One region of the Granulicatella sp. 20925_1_45 genome, then DNA from elsewhere that is predicted to be linked to it. Evidence: predicted binding sites of a transcription regulator. Region 1 holds the regulator's gene; the other holds the start of a gene.
What was found. Region 1 encodes Rex, which represses fermentation and respiration genes when NADH is low (regulators of the CRP and FNR family bind a similar motif). Its sites were predicted from a motif close to TTGTGAANTANTTCACAA; they were not measured.
Positions count from the first base shown of each region.

Region 2: the regulator Rex is predicted to act here: its motif matches at 4,443-4,460, upstream of pflB (formate C-acetyltransferase).

Region 1 is NZ_JAPWBR010000031.1:3,153-14,015, reverse strand. It holds gene groL (chaperonin GroEL) at 257-1,876, opposite strand; gene groES (co-chaperone GroES) at 1,891-2,160, opposite strand; gene O3798_RS08415 (hypothetical protein) at 2,312-2,575, shown strand; gene O3798_RS08410 (redox-sensing transcriptional repressor Rex) at 2,653-3,300, opposite strand; gene O3798_RS08405 (ATP-binding cassette domain-containing protein) at 3,543-5,492, shown strand; gene O3798_RS08400 (ABC transporter ATP-binding protein) at 5,585-7,330, opposite strand; gene O3798_RS08395 (ABC transporter ATP-binding protein) at 7,327-9,075, opposite strand; gene O3798_RS08390 (aspartate-semialdehyde dehydrogenase) at 9,535-10,527, opposite strand; gene O3798_RS08385 (MmcQ/YjbR family DNA-binding protein) at 10,566-10,863, opposite strand, start outside.
Region 2 is NZ_JAPWBR010000003.1:18,651-29,513, reverse strand. It holds gene O3798_RS01780 (transporter substrate-binding domain-containing protein) at 1-700, shown strand, start outside; gene O3798_RS01775 (amino acid ABC transporter permease) at 714-1,361, shown strand; gene O3798_RS01770 (DEAD/DEAH box helicase) at 1,495-2,682, shown strand; gene O3798_RS01765 (hypothetical protein) at 2,648-3,013, shown strand; gene O3798_RS01760 (TrmH family RNA methyltransferase) at 3,018-3,788, shown strand; gene O3798_RS01755 (hypothetical protein) at 3,791-4,018, shown strand; tRNA gene O3798_RS01750 (tRNA-Arg) at 4,076-4,149, shown strand; gene pflB (formate C-acetyltransferase) at 4,486-6,714, shown strand; gene pflA (pyruvate formate-lyase-activating protein) at 6,903-7,664, shown strand; gene O3798_RS01735 (manganese-dependent inorganic pyrophosphatase) at 7,803-8,732, shown strand; gene O3798_RS01730 (VOC family protein) at 8,801-9,679, shown strand; gene O3798_RS01725 (YitT family protein) at 9,676-10,569, shown strand; gene O3798_RS01720 (YitT family protein) at 10,582-10,863, shown strand, end outside.

The sequences.
Region 1 (10,863 bases):
GAAGGATTTTATAGTAGCAGTAATGGGGAATAACACAAAATGCGAATTAGGAGCCGTAGGAAGTCATTCCGTACGGCTCCTTTGAGGCTTTTGAGGTGAGAGACGACAGGCTCGAACCGTTGTCCCATTACAGCTATTATAAACAAATCCTTCAGTGTTCGAAGTTTTGAACTTCGTTCACTTTTGTCGGGAAGCACCTTGCGGTGTTTTTATCCAAAAAGAAAAAGAGGGGTGAAAAACTTTCACCCCTCTTTGATTACATCATACCCATGCCCGGATCCATCCCTGGCATTGGTGGTGCTACTGGAGCTGGTTTGTCAGCTACAACAGCTTCTGTTGTTAATAATAATGCTGAAACAGATGCAGCATTTTGTAAAGCAGAACGTGTTACTTTTGTTGGGTCCACGATACCTGCTTCAATCATGTTTACCCATTCATCTGTAGCGGCATTGTATCCAATTCCTTTTTCTTCAGATTTCAAACGAGCAACAATGACTGAACCTTCAAGACCCGCATTTTCTGCGATTTGACGTAATGGTTCTTCTAATGAACGAGATACGATTTTCGCACCTGTAGCTAAGTCGCCTTCTAATTCAAGAGCGTCTACGACTTTTTGAACGTTCACAAGAGCTGTTCCCCCACCTGAAACGATTCCTTCTTCAACCGCTGCGCGAGTTGCGTTTAAGGCATCTTCAATGCGAAGTTTTTTCTCTTTCAATTCTGTTTCAGTAGCGGCACCGACTTTAATCACGGCAACCCCACCTGATAATTTAGCAAGACGTTCATGTAATTTTTCACGGTCAAAATCACTTGTTGTATCTTGTGCTTGTGCGCGAATTAAAGCAACACGGTTCGCGATTAATTCTTTAGAGCCTGCACCTTCAACGATTGTAGTGCTGTCTTTAGAAACTACAACTTTACCAGCTGTCCCTAATTGAGCTAATGTTGCGTCTTTTAATTCTAAGCCAAGGTCTTCTGTAATAACTTGAGCACCAGTTAACACAGCGATATCTTCTAACATCGCTTTACGACGGTCACCGAATCCTGGAGCTTTTACAGCTACCACGTTAAATGTTCCGCGTAATTTGTTTAATACTAATGTTGGTAAAGCTTCGCCATCCACGTCATCCGCGATGATTAATAACGCACGTCCTTGTTGAACGATTTGTTCTAATAATGGAATGATTTCTTGGATGTTTGATACTTTCTTATCTGTAATTAAGATAAATGGATTGTCTAAAGTCGCAATCATCTTGTCATTATCTGTCACCATATATTGTGATAAGTAACCACGGTCAAATTGCATTCCTTCTACAACATCTAACTCTGTTTCAATCCCTTTAGATTCTTCGATTGTGATAACGCCGTCGTTACCCACTTTTTCCATAGCTTCAGCGATTAATTCACCGACTTCAGCTGAACCTGAAGAAATGGCCGCAACTTGTGCGATGGCTTCTTTTGATTCTACTGGACGAGAAATGCGATGTAATTCTTCAACAGCTGCTTTTGTTGCAAGTTCAATCCCGCGACGGATGCCTACTGGGTTTGCGCCAGCTGTTACGTTTTTCAATCCTTCACGAACGATAGCTTGTGTTAAAACAGTAGCTGTTGTTGTACCGTCACCGGCAATATCGTTTGTTTTTGAAGCTACTTCAGCCACGAGTTTTGCACCCATATTTTCGAAGTGATCTTCTAATTCGATTTCTTTGGCAATTGTTACCCCATCATTTGTAATCAGTGGAGACCCAAATGCTTTTTCTAATACAACATTACGTCCTTTTGGTCCTAATGTTACTTTTACTGTGTTCGCTAAAACGTCCACACCACGTAGCATGGCGCTTCTTGCGTCTTCTGCAAATTTAATATCTTTCACCATAGTTGTATCCTCCTTTATTCAACAATTGCGATAATGTCTTTTTCTTTCACGATGATATATTCTTGACCATCTAATTTAACTTCTGTTCCTGAATATTTCTCGAAAACGACTTTATCGCCAACCGCTACTTGACGGTCTTCTGCAGCAGTGAATTCGCTTGTTGCGATGACTTTTGCAAATTGTAATTTTTCTTGAGCAGTTGTTGGTAGGAATAATCCTCCAGCAGTTTTTTCTTCTTGCTCTACCATTTGAATAACAACTCTATCTTTTAAAGGCTTTAACATATGAAATCCTCCTTCATCTTTTTTAGCACTCAAAAACACTGAGTGCTAACTCATAGTTTTATGATACTCATTTGGTCAGGAAAAATCAAGAATAAATACTTGCTTATTTGTCTGGAATTTTGTAAGATTTTGACAGGAAAGGATGATTGCGATGACACGAAAAAGTTTCTTTAGAAAACTATATTTTGAAATCATATTAGCCGTCTTCTTTATCTTTCTAGCAACGACGCATTATCCTGGAAATGGATTTGACTTTATCACATTATTCTGCTGTCTATTCGCAACGACAAGCATCGTAACAAGTATCAACATGCTTCGCACCTATAACGAGTTGAAAAAACTCGCTAATCTCATCGAGAATCTGCCCGATGACGAGGATTCACTAGACGATAAAGAACCAAAAGAAAAGCACTAATCGCTCCGCAAATCGGATTGGATTAGTGCTTATTTTTTATACAAAAAAGGCACCCTATATGGATGCCTTTCAATAGATTATTTTTGGTTGTCCAAGAAATAAATTAGTGTTTGAAGTTCGTTTGTTAAGTCCACGTTTTGAACTCGAACGTCTTCTGGTACGTCTAAGCGGATTGGTGTGAAGTTCAAGATTCCGCGAACATTTGCTTCTACTAAGCGGTCTGCTGTTTCTTGAGCTACATCTTGAGGCACTGTTAAGATGGCCACTTGGATTTGTTGAACTTTCAATTGTTCTACCATTTCATCCATGCTGTAAACTGGCACACCTGTTTGGATTGTTCCAACGATGTCTTCGTTTACGTCAAACGCTGCGCTAATACGCACGTTGTTGCTTTGGTGGAAGTTGTAGTTTAAGAGCGCTTGTCCTAATTTACCAACCCCTACTAGAGCGACGTTTGTTAGGCGATCTTGGTTTAAAGTATGGCTGAAGAATTCTAATAAGTATTCTACATCATATCCATATCCACGTTTTCCTAAAGCTCCAAAGTATGAGAAGTCACGACGGATTGTTGCGCTATCGACTTTTACGGCTTCACTTAATTCAGTTGATGAGATGCGACGTTTTCCTGCATCATGCAAGAAACGTAAGTAACGATGATAAATAGCCAAACGTTTCGCAGTTGCGCGTGGCACTTCGATTTCTTTTAATTCGTTTAAATCTTTCATGAATAAGACTCCCTTTTTCTTTTATTTCCATGCGTATTCTATCACAACGACATTTCATTTCACAAACAGTTTGCTTGTACCTCACGAACATTCCTAAGTTTCGCTTATATACAGAAGGCTTTGTGCTTTTTTCTTCACAACCTCCCTATTGTGAATGTGAATGCAAAGAAGAACGCGTATCAATATTGTTCCCCCTCTTTTTTATGCTAAAATAAACTGAAACTACTTTGAAAGGACCCGTCATGATTTTACTACAAGGACAAGGACTCGCGCGTACGTTTGCGGATGAAGTCCTATTTGAAAATATTACGATTCATATTCAAGAAAATTCACGCATTGCCATCGTTGGGCGAAATGGTACTGGAAAATCCACGCTATTAAAAATGTTGGCTGGAATCGAAGAACCTTCACTTGGCGCTGTGTCAAAGAAGAAAGACCTCTCGATTGGCTACTTAGACCAATACGCTGCTATCCAGTCTTCCCGCACTGTTTGGGAAGAAATGGTGCATCTCTTTGAAGACGTAGAAACTTTGAAGAAACAAGCGCAAAAAGCCGCCGAACAACTCGGTGACCCTGACCTTCTTAGTGACCCAGTTGCGTACGAACTCGCCTTAAAACGATACGACCAGCTTCAAGAAGAATTGAACCAAAAGAACGCGTATGGTTACGAGTCTGAGATTCGCACCGTGCTTCACGGCTTCCGTTTCTATCCAGAAGACTACGATCAACCGATTCAAGCACTCTCTGGGGGCCAACGCACTCGTCTGGCACTAGCTCGTATTTTATTAGAGAAACACGACTTACTCATCTTAGACGAACCAACCAACCACTTGGATATTGAAACATTGACGTGGCTTGAAGACTACTTACGCTCTTCAAGTAGCGCGCTTGTCATCGTATCCCACGACCAATACTTCTTGGACCGTGTGTGTAACGAAGTCTATGAAATCAGTCATAAGGCCTGCGAATATTATAAAGGAAACTACTCGCACTACTTAGAAGAACGCGAGCAACGCTATTTACTCAAACAAAAAGCCTACGAGAAGCAGCAACAAGAGATTCACGACTTAGAAGAATTCATCGCGAAAAACTTAGTGCGCGCTTCAACTACAAAACGAGCCCAATCACGCCGTAAGAAGCTCGAGAAAATGGAACGCTTAGAGAAACCAAAAGGCGATCAGCGCTCTGCTCGTTTTGAATTTACCGTGGAACGCGAATCCGGAAACCAAGTGCTGCAAGTAACTGATGCTTATATCGGCTACGACCACGAAGCCTTGAGTGGTCCGATTTCCTTCCAGCTTCGCAAGCGTGAGGCCATCGCGATTGTGGGGCCTAACGGTATTGGAAAATCTACTCTCTTGAAGTCTATTACGGGTGAATTACCTTTAATCGAAGGTTCAATCGACTTAGGTGCTGGCGTTCAAGTCGGTTACTATGACCAAAACTTGGCCGGCCTCTCATCGAATCAAACGGTTCTAGAAGAACTCTGGTCTCGTCACTCAACGATGCCTGAAAAAGACATCCGTTCGATTCTTGGCAGTTTCCTTTTTTCAGGCAACGACGTCGAGAAAACAACCGCTCAACTCAGCGGGGGTGAAAAGGCCCGTTTGGCACTTTGCAAACTGTCTCTTGAACATGATAATTTCCTACTGCTTGACGAACCAACCAACCACTTGGACATCGACAGTAAAGAAGTCCTCGAAGATGCCCTTATCGACTACGACGGCACGATTTGTTTCGTGTCGCATGACCGTTTCTTCATCAACAAGGTCGCAACGGCTATTCTTGAAATCGAAGAAACTGGCAGCACGCTGTATTTAGGCGACTACGACTACTATCTCGAGAAAAAACAAGAGAAAGAAGAACTCGCTGCATTGCAAGAAGCCAAGGATGCCCCACTAGCAACGGCCGAGCAGATGACAGAAGCCAAAGCCAGCTACCATGCCTCTAAAGAAGAGCAACGTCAAATCCGTACGCTCACTCGTCGCATCGAGCAACTAGAAACGGAGATGCATGATATCGAAACTGCACTCGAACAAGTGCATGAGGCGATGACGCTGGAAGAAAACTATTCTGACCCAGATAAATCTGCTGCCCTCTCAACCGAAGAAGGAGCCCTTCTCGAGCGCCAAGAAACACTTCTTGCGGAATGGGAAGAAGCGTCTCTAGCGCTAGAAGAATTCAATTCATAATCGTTTGAAATTATCATATATGATAATTTTGCACTTTCAACAATTCAAAAAAGCGTAGACTCTTTTTTATAGAGCCTACGCTTTTTTTTAGTTTACTGTTGCCACTGACTTTGATAGAGATTGTAGTAAAATCCACGTTGCTCCATCAAGCTGGCATGATTTCCTTTTTCAATGACATGTCCGTCTTTCAAGACGAGAATCACATCCGCGGTACGAATGGTCGATAAGCGGTGCGCCACGATAAAGCTCGTGCGTCCTTCCATCAGATGTTGAAAGGCTTCTTGAATCTTCAACTCGGTACGCGTATCGATGGAAGAAGTCGCTTCATCAAGAATCAGCATATTAGGTTGTCCCATCATCACACGAGCGATGCAGAGCAATTGTTTTTGCCCTTGCGAGAAGTCCCCACCGTCATCTGAAATCACCGTATCATATCCTTGTGGCAGACGGCTTACAAATCCATGAATATGACAGAGTTTGGCGATGCGAATCATCTCTTCTTCGCTAATCGTTGGATTTCCCATCGTTATATTTTCACGGACAGTTCCCGTTTGAAGCCATGTTTCTTGAAGCACCATTCCAAATCCATTTCGTAGGCTTTGACGAGTGATGTCTTCAATCGAATGGCCATCGATGGCTAATTTTCCACTATTAATATCGTAGAAACGCATCAATAAGTTAATCAATGTCGTCTTTCCACTTCCGGTTGGACCGACAATCGCCACACGTTGCCCTGGTTTGACCTCAAGCGAGAAGTCTTCAATCAGCGGTTGGTCTTTCACATAAGAGAAGTCCACATGGCTAAATTCCACCGCTCCGTCAAAGTTTTCAGGAGACACAGCATTTTTGCGCTCTGGACTCTCAGAAGGTTGTTCCAACAGTTCAAACACACGGTTGGCACAGGCAATCGCATTTTGCAATTCGGTAATCACACCTGAGATTTCATTGAATGGTTTCGTATATTGGTTCGCGTAACTTAGGAAGGATGACAGTTGCCCCACCGTCACGCCACCGCTCATCACGAAGAAAGCCCCGAACACGCCCACACTGGTGTAGACGATGCTATTGACAAAGCGCGTTGCCGGATTCGTGATGCTCGAGAAGAAGATAGCCTTGAGCGATACATCCGTTAACTCCTTATTAATCACCGCGAAGTCCTCGATGACCATTTCTTGTTGTTGAAAGGCCGTAACCACTCGTGTTCCCTCAATCATCTCATTCATATAGGCGGTTTGGTCGCCACGAATTTCCGATTGTTGTTTAAAGAAATGATAGGATTTCTTCGCAACAAAGCTAGCCATCACAAAGGATACTGGCGTCACCACGACTACTACCAGCGTTAATGTCATATTCACGCTCAGCATAAAGACTAAGGTCCCCAGAATGGTCATCACACCCGTGAATAACTGCGTGAATCCCATCAATAATCCATCCGCAAATTGATCCGCGTCCGCAATGATACGGCTCTCGATTTCTCCGGCTGGATGAATATCTAAATAACTGAGCGGTAAGGTTTCGATTTTTTCAAGCGCGTCTCTACGAAGGTCACGAACCACAGAGTACGTCATCTTGTTATTGCTGAGGTTCATAAACCACTGCGCAACAGAAGCTATTATTGTAAAGAGTGCAATCTGCCAAAGGATGGCAAATAGTCCTTCATAGAACACTTGGCCTGTGTCCAGCATTTGGTCTACGGCTTCTCCGACTAATTTCGGAATCATTAACGTTCCGAATACATTCACACTCGCCAAAAGAATGGACGCTACGAAATAGATACGGTAGCGACGGATGTAGCGGAGAACTTTACGGATGGTTTCCCATTGAGTTTTCTGTCTCATGCTTCATCCTCCTTTGGAAATTGTGAATAGTAAATTTCTTGATAAATCTCATTGTTGGCTAAGAGCTCGTCATGCGTGCCTTTTCCGACAAGATTTCCTTCATCGAGTACAAGAATTAAGTCTGCATACTGCACAGACGCCGCCCGTTGCGACACGATAAAGGTTGTTGGACGTGGCGTTTGGTTCTTAATCGCCTCACGCAATTTCGCGTCGGTCGCAAAGTCTAATGCCGAAGCACTATCATCTAGAATTAAAATCGGTGCTTGTTTAGCAATCGCACGCGCAATCGTCATCCGTTGTTTTTGCCCACCGGATAGATTGCGACCATTTTGTTCGATGCTATAATCAAGTCCGCCTTCTTTCGTCTGTACAAACTCGCTGGCTTGGGCGATACCGAGTGCATGTTCAACCACTTCACTTGAAGCAGATGCATTTCCAAAACGAACATTGTCAGCAATCGTTCCACGGAAGAGTTGCGCCTTTTGCAAGACCATTCCGACCGCTCCACGAAGCGATGCAAAACGGTAGCGACGAACGTCTGCCCCGAACACCTCTACAGTCCCTTGGGTCGCATCATAGAAACGAGGAATCATATTGACAAGAGACGATTTCCCGCTACCCGTCCCACCGATAACGCCGATGGTCTGTCCTTTCAGCGCGGTAAATGAGATATGGTTCAACGCTGCGTTTTGGTCTCCTTGATACGTCAACGTCACGTCTTTAAACGCCACCGCCACTTCTCCTTCAGGATGAACCTCTTCAGTTCCTTCGACCATATCCGCTTCAATCGATAGAATGTTATCAACACGCTCTGCACTCGCTACTGATTTTGTCATCAATACGACAAGGTTCGCAAACTTCACAAGTTCCACTAGAATTTGTGACATGTAGTTTGTTAAAGCGATGACTTCCCCTTTCGTTAAGGTTCCTGTATCCACTTTAATCGCTCCACCATAAAGAATGACGATGAGGGCCACATTCACAATTACAAACGTAATAGGATTCATAGCTCCTGAGAGACCACTCACCTTTTGTTGCGCCTGATTCAACGCTTCAGTATCTTCTCTAAACGACTGAATTTCTTTTTCTTCTCGGTTAAATGCACGAATCACACGCACACCGAGTAAGTTTTCATGCACGCGGCGCATAATACGATCCAGTTGCCCTTGCACACGGCGATACATCGGAATCGTCCAGTAAATAATCCCGAATACGACAACTGCTAAGATTGGAACGGTAATGGCAAACGTCCATGCCATTTCCACATTCACGACAAAGGCCATCACAATCGCTCCACCGACGATAAACGGCGAACGAAGCAATAGACGAAGCGCGATGTTCAACCCGTTTTGCACGAGATTCATATCACTCGTCAATCGCGTCAGTAAAGTGTCATTTCCAAGCGCATCGAGTTGCGAGAAACTAAAGTATTGAATTTTTGAAAAGAGTGCCTGTCTCACATCAGCGGTAAATCCAGTTGCCGCCTTTGCCGCAAAATACTGAGCGGTAATCGACACAGCTACACCAACCATTCCGAGTCCAATAAGAATCGCTCCTTGTTGGAGAATCAGCGCAGTATCTCTGTTTTCAATTCCTTTGTCGATAATGACCGCCATGATTAGTGGCACAAACAATTCCAGAATCGCTTCGAATAATTTAAATAAAGGTGCCAATATCGTTTCTTTCAGATATGGCTTTAAATAAGGTTTTAACTTGTTCACACGCGTACTTCCTTTTACATCCATAGTACTTTTATTGTATCACATTTTATCCTCTTCAAAAGCGGAAAAACTTGCTTCCTATTTTTGTTTTTTAGGATGTAACAATTATGTTACGTAACAAAAATGTTACACTCACTTTTAATTTCCTAAAGATGTATCATTAATGATACAAAACTAATTTTTCCCCACAGTTGGGTTTATTGGAGCAAATAATCATTAGAAGACTGGGCAACTCTTTCTTATGAGAAAGTTGATTACGAAAAATCTTACGGATTCTATAATAGCTATAACGTGGGATAGCATTAAATGCGAAAAAGGGAGCGTAGGAATTTTATTCCGTACGCTCCCTTTGAGGCTTTAAAGGTGAGAGACCTAGGCTCGAACCGGTGCAACGTTATAGCTATTATGAAGATATCCGTAAGGATTTGGAGTAATCAACATTATTCACTATACTGTCACCCAGATGCCCAGTCTTCTATTTAATTATTTACGTAAACCGTGCTCCTCAATATACTCCGCAATTTGGATGGCGTTGCTTGCTGCACCCTTACGAATATTGTCGCCCACACACCAGATGTGGAAGCTGTTTGGTTGAGAAATATCGCGGCGAATACGTCCTACATACACTTCATCATGCCCAGTTGCTTGTAATGGTGTTGGATATACATTTTCCTCAGGCTTATCTAATACGATTACGCCTGGTGCTTTTTCTAAAATCGCACGAATTTCTTCAGGTGTTGTATCTTTTTCGAAAGTCACATTGATTTCTACAGAGTGTGAGTTGAATACTGGCACACGCACACAAGTAGCAGTGATGGCTACATCATCTGATAAGCCTAGAATCTTGCGAGTTTCTTGAATCATTTTCATTTCTTCTTTTGTATAGCCATTTTCTAAGAACACATCGATATGGGGCAATACGTTATTATAAATTGGGTGTGGGTAGTTTGTTGGAGCTTCCCCTTTTTCCCCATTTCTTAAATCATTAATCCCTGCTTGTCCAGAACCTGAAACAGCCTGATAAGTTGTATACGCCACACGTTTCAACCCAAATGCATCATGCAATGGACGTAATGGCACAACCGATTGGATTGTTGAGCAGTTTGGATTTGCGATAATCTTACGCTCTAATGTTGGTGCGTTACATTCTGGCACGACTAAATCAATCTCTGGATCCATTCTCCATGCGCTTGAATTGTCGATAACAATTACGCCGTCACGTTCTGCGATTGGCGCAAATTTCAATGAAGTGCCGCCCCCTGCTGAGAAGATGGCGTAGTCAATATCACGCTTGAAGGAGTCTTCCGTTAATTCTTCGACTACATAATCTTTTCCTCTAAACTGTAGTACTTTCCCTGCTGAACGCGCTGAAGCAAGTAGATATAAGTGCTCTACTTGTAAGTTGCTTTCTTCTAAACGTTCAATCATTTTTGTTCCAACGACACCTGTCGCTCCTACAATTGCAATATTTACCATAAAAAAATCTCCTTTTTGCTAAAACGCTATGTTGAAAATTATAGCGAATCTCTCGTTGAAAGTAAAGAATTGTCTTTCTTCGCAACACATTTGTAGCTAGTATAGATACACTCTTTGATGAGTGCATCATCTGTGCACACATTCAGCGCAATTGAAATCCAATGCTTCTTATTCATATGATAGGCTTCGAAAATCCCGTCAGTCGCAACGAGTCGTTCCTTGTCTTCCGGATGAATCTTCACGTTCAAAACAAGGGCGTTCGCCTTTGAAGCTACTCCTAGTTTTTGAAGCGGCACTTCCATCATGAGCCCATACCATTTGCCTTTATCTTCGACC
Region 2 (10,863 bases), on a different contig from region 1:
ACAATCATTCCATAATGATAAGAACGAATTAACTGGTTATGATGTGGAAATTATGAAGGAAGTTGCGAAACGCTTAAACCTTAAAGTTGAATTTACTGAAATGGGTGTTGACGGAATGTTAACAGCTTTAGACAGTGGGATGACAGATATCGCAAACTATTCAATTGAAGAAGGTGCGAAAAACTTCGATGCATACTTACACACTACACCACATAAGTACTCATTTACATCAATGGTTGTTCGTGGAAGCGACAACTCAGGAATTCATTCTTGGGAAGATGTAAAAGGTAAAAAAGCTGCTGGTGCTGCAAGTACAAACTACATGAAGATTGCTAAAAAACTTGGCGCTGAATTAGTCGTATATGACAACGTAACAAATGACGTATATATGTCAGATTTAGTAAACGGCCGTACAGACGTAATCATTAACGATTACTACTTACAATCAATTGCAGTTGCTTTTGCTAAAGACAAATACGACATCAAGATTAACGAAGGTGTATATGCTAACCCATACAGCTCTAGTTTCTCAATTTCACTAAACAACACTGTATTACGTGATAAATTCAATGAAGCAATGGACGCGATGAAGAAAGATGGAACATTGAAAAAGATTTCTGAGCAATTCTTCGCTGGCCAAGATGTAACAGAACCTAAAGATTTCAAAACAGAAAAAATCGATATTTCAGATGTAGACTAATATGTTAAATAAAATTTTCGATATTAATATTGCGATTAATAACTTTTGGTTTATTCTTAGTGGATTAGGATATACATTAGGAGTTGCATTGACGAGTTTTATACTTGGAACGATTTTAGGCTTTATTCTTGTATTAATGAGACGGTCTAGATTTCGTTTGTTAAGATGGATTGCGACTTTTCACGTATCCTTTATGCGGGGGACACCAACGTTAGTATTTTTATTCTTACTATATTTTGGGTTGCCTTTCTTAAAAATCACGTTACCAGCTTTAGTCTGTGCGCTTCTTTGCTTTAGTATTGCAAGTAGTGCCTATATTTCTGAAGTGTTGCGTTCGGCAATGGATGCAGTAGATAATGGACAATGGGAAGCGGCGATGTCTCTTGGAATGAGTTATCGTCAAACGTTACAGAAGGTAATCGTTCCTCAAGCGTTTCGAATTGCAATTCCACCATTAAGTAATGTGTTACTGGATATGATTAAAGGATCGTCTCTTGTTGCGATGATTTCTTTACCCGATATTTTCCAAAATGCGAAAATTGTAGGCGGTCGTGAACAAAACTATATGACGGTTTATATTTTGGTGGCGATTATGTACTGGGTAATTTGTTTGCTTTTCGAGCAAGGCCAACGATATTTAGAAAAGAAATTGGCACTTTAATAGAAAATAGTAAAGAGAACTGTGTAAAAGCAGTTCTCTTTTTTAATAAACGTTGAAACTATTTGAAGTATAGGCATTTCTTCGTTAAAATGAATAGGACTCAAAAGAACAATGGTTATCGGAAAGGACGCATATGAATACAAAAACAATTTGGGAGCAACATGGCTTCCACACATTAACACCGATACAAGAAAAGACACAAGAACTGATTAAAGAGGGAACAGATATTGTAGCCATCTCACCAACAGGGACTGGTAAAACATTAGCGTATGTCGTTCCTATTTTGGAGCGAGTAAAAGCGGATAAAACGCTACAAGCTTTAATTGTGGCTCCTTCTCAAGAATTAGCTCAACAAATCGGAACTGTTATTAGAGAGTGGAAAACACAGGAAATCCGTGTGCAAGTTTTAGCAGGTGGGGCAAACGTTAAACGACAAGTTGAGAAGTTAAAGGAAAAGCCAGAAATCGTTGTAGGAACACCAGGACGATTACTTGAACTGTCTAAGCTTCGTAAATTAAAGCTTCACCAAGTAGAGATGCTTGTATTAGATGAAGCCGATTATTTACTCGATCCAGAACAATTGAATAACACAAGAGAGCTTGTTAAGAAACTTCCTTCTGAAAGACAAGTGCTTTGTTTCTCTGCAACAAAGAATAAGAATTTAGAAGAAGTTAATAAATGGATTAATATGCTTCCGACTTTTGTTGAAGTTTCAGAGGGGAACTCTGCTCATTCGAACGTAACCCATGGATATATTGAATGTCCAACTAGAAAACGTGATGAAGTGCTACGCAAACTAGCATTCTCCGAAAATGCAAACCAAGCATTAGTGTTTGTCAATTCGATTGCAAATGCAGCATTACTTGGCGAGAAGTTAGCGTATCATCAAGTTCCAGTTGCACTTCTTTCAAGTGATGCTCATCAAACGGAACGTAAGAAAGCTATCGACTTATTTAAGAAGGGACAGATTCCATTCTTACTAAGTACCGATGTCGCACAACGTGGCCTTGATATTGAAGATTTACCACTTGTCATTCATTATGATATTGCAGATTCAACAGAACAATATACCCACCGTTCTGGACGTACAGGACGTATGGGAAAAGAAGGGTTAGTACTCAGTCTAGTGAATGACCGCGAACTAAGAGACTTGAAGAAGGTTGCAGGGAAACATAAACTAGTTCAGTTTGAACTATATACAGGACAATTAAAACCAGTCACACAACCGAAAAAGAAAGAAGTAAGTTCTAAGACACCAACTCAGAAACGAAAGAAGGGGAATAAGAATGGAAATCATCGAGGATTTAAAAAGTCAAATTAGTTTTTTTGGATTCGAAATGACGGATGCTGATAGCTTAGTGGCTTTGGAAAAAGGGGAGCAAACCTTTGTACTCTATTGGGCTAAAGATGGTTTCGTTCTTTTTGAAACTTCTAAAGAAGGTGTATGGAGAGCGAATAGACCAATCGTTATCCCTTCAGAACGCATTCAAAAGGTTTCCATGGAGAAGAAACTTTTAGGAAATCCCAAATTAACATTGCAATATCTTGATAAAGAGGAAACTTATGTTGTACCTATGAAATGTGGATTTCATCAGAATCAAAAAGTAGAAGTCAAGAAACTCATGAATACAATAGAAGGATTAAAAGGGTAGTTGTATGGATATCATTAGTTCACCTAAAAATGAAAAAATTAAAGAGCTTGTCAAACTTCAGACTGCAAAAGGGCGTAAGAAAGCAGGGATGTATCTTCTTGAAGGAGAGCATCTTGTAGAAGAAGCGATTAAAGAGAAAGCTCCGATTGAATTGATTGTGGTTACTAGTAATCGTCTTGAAGATTACCAAAATCTGTTAACTCAAACTGATGTACAGGTGCTAGTTGTTTCTCAAGATGTCTTTCATAAGTTATCAATGACTGAAACCACTCAAGGGATTATAGCAGTTGTGAAGATTGTTAAACAGGATTCATTGCCTTATAGCGGTCGCTTCATTGTGTTAGATGCAGTTCAAGATCCTGGTAATTTAGGAACGATTGTGAGAACAGCAGATGCTGCCGGATTTGATGCAGTTGTATTAGGAACAGGGACAGTAGATTTATATAACGATAAAGTTCTTCGATCCATGCAAGGAAGCCATTTCCATATCCCAGTTTTTCAAGCGGATTTGAAAGATTACTTGCCGACGCTTAAAGACAAAGGTGTACAAGTGGCTGTAACAGCACTTCACCGTGATTCAAAAGACTACACTATCTTACAAGGCTCAACAGATGTTGCTATCGTGGTTGGTAATGAAGGCCAAGGCGTCTCTGATGACGTGATTGATTTAGCGGATGTTGTAGTGACCATTCCGATGTTTGGAAAAGCAGAGTCGCTAAACGTCGCTATTGCTTCGGCGCTATTAATGTATAAAACGAAAGAGATGAAGGAGTAACAATGGACAATAGACCAAATCCAATGGGAAGGAAACGCCCAATTCTTGAAACGGTTAGAAATATGACTATCATTTCCTTTGCGTTAAGTGCGATTGCAGCATTATATAATTTTACCTTAGCAGCAAGAGTGCTAATTATGGCAGTAGTGATGTTAGTTATCTACATCTGCATGTTTTTCTCTAAAAAGAAGAATACAGAGAGCAAAGAAAAAGAAACAGAAGAGTCGTAATAAAGCTGTAAAATCAATTGACAGAATGTTCGTCTTTAGGTATACTAATTTAGTACTGTTTCAGTAGCTCAGCAGGATAGAGCATTCGCCTTCTAAGCGAACGGTCGGGGGTTCGAATCCCTCCTGAAACGCTAAATTATATAGAGTATTATCGGATTTATTTCGATAATACTCTTTTTTTATTTTTGCTTAGTAAAAATAAAGTAAGAAAAGAGACATATTGTGAATACAGAACCTTAGATTGTGAAACTTTTCATTCTGTTTCAAAAAAATAGTACAGCGAAACACGCTGTTATAATACATCTTTCACAACTTTTAACACTTTAAAATCGCGATTATAGCAATATTTAACAAAATCTTTGTATTTTTTTACACTTAAGTATTGCAACTAATTTTTATTGTGTTATAATATTCATGTAGATAGCTGTTATAAGTTTCACAACCAATTATCTAAGGAGGAAAAATTTATGGAACAATGGAACGGTTTCAAAGGTAAAGTATGGAAAGAAGAAGTTAACGTCCGTGACTTTATCCAAGAAAACTACACACTTTATGAAGGAGACGACAGTTTCTTAGCTGGACCTACTGAAGCTACTAAAGCTTTATGGGCACAAGTAATGGACTTGAACAAACAAGAACGTGAAGCTGGTGGTGTCTTAGACATGGACACTAAAGTTGTATCAACAATCACTTCACATGGTCCTGGTTACTTAAACAAAGATTTAGAAACAGTTGTTGGTTTCCAAACTGAAAAACCATTCAAACGTAGCTTACAACCATTTGGTGGTATCCGTATGAGTGAACAATCAGCTGAAGCTTACGGATTCAAAATCGACGAAGAAATTTCTCGTATCTTCCGTGACTGGCGTAAAACTCACAACCAAGGTGTATTCGATGCTTACACTCCAGAAATGCGTGCAGCTCGTAAATCAGGTGTTATCACAGGTTTACCAGATGCTTACGGACGTGGACGTATCATCGGTGACTACCGTCGTGTAGCTTTATACGGGGTTGATCGTTTAATCGCTGAAAAACAAAAAGACTTCGCTAACATTGGCGATGGCACTATGTCAGACGATGTAATTCGTTTACGTGAAGAAGTTTCAGAACAATACCGTGCATTATTAGAATTAAAAGAATTAGGTAACATCTACGGATTCGATATTTCTAAACCAGCTTCTAACGCTCGCGAAGCTTTCCAATGGTTATACTTAGGATACTTAGCAGCTATTAAAGAACAAAATGGTGCGGCTATGTCTCTTGGACGTACTTCAACATTCTTAGATATCTATGTACAACGTGACTTAGAAAACGGAACATTAACTGAAGAACAAGCACAAGAACTTGTTGACCACTTCGTTATGAAATTACGTTTAGTTAAATTCGCTCGTACACCAGAATACAACGCATTATTCTCAGGAGACCCAACTTGGGTAACAGAATCAATCGCCGGTGTTGGTGAAGACGGACGTCCATTAGTAACTAAGAACAGTTTCCGTTTCTTACACACATTAGTAAACTTAGGACCAGCTCCAGAACCAAACTTAACAGTTCTATGGTCAACTCGTTTACCAGAAAACTTCAAATTGTTTGCAGCTAAAACTTCTATTAATACATCTGCAATCCAATATGAAAACGATGATGTAATGCGTCCAGAGTGGGGCGACGACTACGGAATTGCTTGCTGTGTATCTGCTATGCGTATCGGTAAACAAATGCAATTCTTCGGAGCTCGTGCTAACTTAGCGAAAACATTATTATATGCGATCAACGGTGGTATCGATGAAAAATCTAAAGCACAAGTTGGTCCTAAATATCAACCAATTACTTCAGAATACTTAGATTACGAAGAAGTAATGGCTAAATACAACGACATGATGGAATGGATCTGTGGTTTATACTTAAACACATTAAACATCATCCACTACATGCATGATAAATACAGCTACGAAAGAATTGAAATGGCATTACATGACACTGAAATTCTACGTACAATGGCAACTGGTATCGCTGGATTCTCAGTAGCAGTTGACTCATTATCAGCTATTAAATATGCGAAAGTTAAAACTATTCGTGACGAAGATGGCGTTGTTGTTGACTATGAAGTAGAAGGCGACTTCCCTAAATATGGTAACAACGATGATCGTGCTGACGAAATCGCTGTTTGGTTATTGAAAGAATTCATGACTAAAGTTAAAAAACATAAAACTTACCGTAATGCTAAACATACAACTTCTATCCTTACAATTACTTCTAACGTAGTTTATGGTAAGAAGACAGGTAACACTCCTGATGGACGTCGTGCTGGCGAACCATTTGCACCAGGTGCTAACCCAATGCATGGTCGTGACACACACGGAGCTTTAGCTTCATTATCATCAGTTGCTAAAGTACCTTACAAATATGCATTAGATGGTATCTCAAATACATTCTCAATCATTCCTAAAGCTTTAGGACGTGAATTAGATGTACAAGAAGAAAACTTAGTTGCTATGTTAGATGGTTATGCTTCTAAAGGTGGTCACCACTTAAACATCAACGTATTCAACCGTGATACATTATTAGATGCTATGGAACACCCAGAAGAATACCCACAATTAACAATTCGTGTATCTGGTTACGCAGTTAACTTCATTAAATTAACTCGTGAACAACAATTAGACGTAATCAACCGTACAATGCACGAAAGCATGTAATCACAAAGTGTGAGGTCGACTGTTCTAAGGAGACCGAACCGGATTACGCAAAAGTGTGAGGTTGACTCGCAAAATTGCTGAAATTAAGAAAACGGATGGGCAAAATCGTCCATCCGTTTTTTAATCGAAATGGCCCTAAAAGGCACGAATTGTGATATACTAGAAGAGAAAAGATAGGAGGAATAATGATGAGTGAACCAGTAACTGGATATATTCATTCTACAGAGAGTTTTGGTTCTGTAGACGGACCAGGTATCCGTTTTGTAACCTTCATGCAAGGTTGTCGTATGCGTTGTGAGTTTTGTCATAACCCAGATACTTGGAATATTGGGGGCGGTCATCCGATTACTTCTCAAGAATTACTCGATCAAGCGTTGCAATATCGTGCATTCTGGGGACGTAAAGGTGGCGTAACTGTCAGCGGAGGAGAGCCTTTATTGCAAATTGATTTCTTAATCGATTTCTTTAAACGCTGTAAGAAAGCTGGAGTACACACAACATTAGATAGTTGTGGAATGCCATTTACGTATGACGAACCATTCTTCTCAAAATTCGAAGAGCTATTAGAATATACGGATCTTATTTTATTAGATATTAAACATATTGATGATGAACAACATAAGAAATTAACAGGATGGACGAATAAAAATATTCTTCAACTAGCAGAGTATTTATCAGATAAAGGACAACCAGTATGGATTCGCCACGTGTTAGTTCCAGAACGTTCAGATTATGATGAATATCTCATCCGATTAAGTGAGTTTGTAAGTAAATTGAAGAACGTATTGAAGTTTGAAATTTTACCTTATCACAAATTGGGTGTGTATAAATGGAAGAACTTAGGAATTCCATATAAATTAGACCATATTGAACCACCAACACAAGAACGTGTGGACAATGCTCGTCGTATTTTAAGAACAGACGAATATAAAGGTTATTTAAATGCATAATGAATGAACTGTTATAGTTTAAAAGCTATAACAGTTCTTTTTTTTTAGAAATCTTAGAAATAATGCATTATCTATTGGTTTTAAGTGATAATTATGTTAAAATTGTCAATGTAAATTTATATAGAGAGAGGCCAAATTATGAGTAAATTATTAGTTTTCGGACATCAAAATCCAGATACAGACGCAATTACATCAGCAATTTCATATGCTTACTTATTACGTCATTTAGGAGAAGATGCAGAAGCAGTTGCCCTAGGGACTCCAAATGAAGAAACACAATACGCTTTAGAATATTTCAAAAAAGAAGCTCCACGCGTGATTGGAGATGTTTCAGAAGAAACAAATCGTGTAGCATTAGTAGACCACAATGAAGTTCAACAAAGTGCTACAGGAGTTGAAAAAGTGGAAGTAGAATATGTTGTGGATCACCACCGTATCGCAAACTTCCAAACAGCAAACCCATTATTCTACCGTGCAGAACCAGTAGGATGTACAAATACAATTCTATACAAAATGTACAAAGAATATGGAGTAGATATTCCAAAAGATATCGCTGGATTAATGGTCTCAGCCATTGTATCAGACACATTATTATTCAAATCACCAACATGCACACAACAAGATATCGAAGCAGCAACAGACTTAGCAAACATTGCTGAAATCGATGTGAATGTATATGGTTTAGAAATGCTAAAAGCTGGTACAAACTTAGGAAATAAATCTGAAGATGATTTAATCGACTTAGATGCGAAATCATTCCCAATGGGAGGAGCAAACTTACGTATTGCGCAAGTGAACGTAGTGGATCCTGAAGAATTGTTAGCACGTCGCGATGCATTAGAAGAAAGCATGCGTGTTGCAAACGATAAAAACGGATATGCTACATTTGTATTTGTCATTACAAACATCTTAACAAGCGTCTCAACAGTATTAGTTGTTGGTGACCATTTAGATAAAGTGGCTCAAGCGTTTAACGCAAGCTACACAGACGGTGTACTAACACTACCAGGAGTTGTTTCTCGTAAGAAACAAGTTGTCCCACCTTTAACAGTGGCTTTTGAAGGATAAAAATTAACGGAGTGGGTGAGGAACATCCTTTAAGTCCTCCCCCACTTTTTTAGTAAAGGAAAAGGAAAATGCGAAATCTATTACAGTTAGTGAAAGATGCGCTTGTACCACAATCTAAAAAAGAGTGGACGATTTCTCTTGTAACGATAACGGTGCGTAATCTTTCAGTGATGAAGAAATTTTATACGCAAGTTTTAGGTCTTGTTGTACTGCAGGACTTTGATAACGAAATCCTTATTGGTCACAGTAGGGGTAGCGTTCCTTTGCTTCGCTTAGTTCAAGGTAAAGGAAGTAGAGATTCAATTCTTACAACATACTACATCGGATTTAAGTTAACAAAACCATTCCAAATGGGCGAGTTAATTAATCGATTGATTTTAGAAGAACAAACAATCACTGCGACAGGTTTTGATGGCTACACGGATAACTTTTATATCTTAGATCCTGAAGGGAATCGCTTGAAGTTTATGATTGAAAGCGAAAGTGGTTCTGAACTCGTTGATGAATATCTTGAAGGGACAGAAATGAATCGTTCGCTTCATGAGTTTATCGATGGGGTCGATGCGATGGCAGAAGAATTTCCACCAACCGCTAGTATCGCACAAGTGCACTATAATGTGTCCGATGTTGAAGAAACGGGAGCGTTTTTAACCGAAGCGTTTTTATTCAAGACTACCTATGATTATGTGACTCGTCGTAAGAATTTTAAAGTGAATCGAGATGGATACTCACTAGCGATTAATGCTTGGGAGTTCATTCCTCATTCACATCAAGATTTTTATGGGGTTTCTGAAATCGAATGGCGTGTTCCAAATATGCGAGAATTAGAAAATTTGGTGTTAAATTTGGAATCTAAAAAAGTGCCGTTTCATTATTATGATGCTGTGCTAAAAGTACCAACAGCAAACGGCATCCAATATTGTTTCAAAGTGGGTGATCATGCATGAGTTTTTTAAACCCATCTTCATATCGTAAATACCGTAAAAACAAAATGATTAGGCATGTATTATCACTCTTAGCCGTTGTCATTTCTGGTTTTCTACAGGCGTTTACACTGAAAGTTTTTATTCAACCATCGAATCTATTGTCTAGTGGGTTCCTTGGAGTATCGATTTTAATGAATCAAATCGCAGAACTCTTTGGGGTAGAATTATCAATCTCAATGTTACTGATTATGCTTAATATTCCAGTTGCAATTTTATGTTACCGCGGAATCAGTCCACGATTCACGTTTTATTCGATTCTACAAGTATTTGTGGGAAGTTTCTTTATTCGAGTATTGAATTTTGAGCCGTTATTTGTGGATGATACAATGCTGAACGTGATTTTCGGTGGGGTATTAAATGGTTTATATGTTTCACTGGCCTTGAAGGGAAATGCTTCTACCGGTGGGATGGACTTTGTGGCTTTATACGTTTCGAACCGTAATGGGAAAACGATTTGGCAAGAAGTCTTCTTATTTAATACAGCATTACTATTAATATTCGGTGCGTTATTTGGCTGGAAACATGCGGGATATTCGATTATCTTCCAATATATTTCAACAAAAGTGATTAGCACCTTCCATCAACGTTATCATAAAGTTACGTTGCAAATTACAACGCGTTATGGTGAAGACGTCATGGATGCCTATTTAAAGACAGTGCGTCATGGGATTTCATGTGTTGAAGCAATCGGTGGATTTAGTCGCGAAAGAATGTATTTGCTGCATACAGTGTTATCTTCTTATGAAGTGATTGATGCAGTTGCCGTCATTAAAGAAGCTGATCCGCGTGCGATTATTAATCAAATTAGTACTGAAAACTTCTATGGTCGATTCCATAGGGAGCCAGAATAAGGAGGGATTTAATTGGAGAAATATTTAAACAAAGACACATTAAAATCCTTCATCCTGGTTTCATTAGGCTGTTTTATATTTTCGTATACAATTAATGCACTTGTAATTGCTAACCACTTTGGAGAAGGCGGTATTACAGGGTTAACCTTATTAGGGTACTATACATTACAAATTGATCCAGCCTTATCAAACTTAATTTTGAATGGATTTTTATTACTGATTGGATATCGTTATCTTGAAAGAAAAACAATGGTATATACTGTTTTAGCGGTTTTTGAATTACCAACTTTCTTA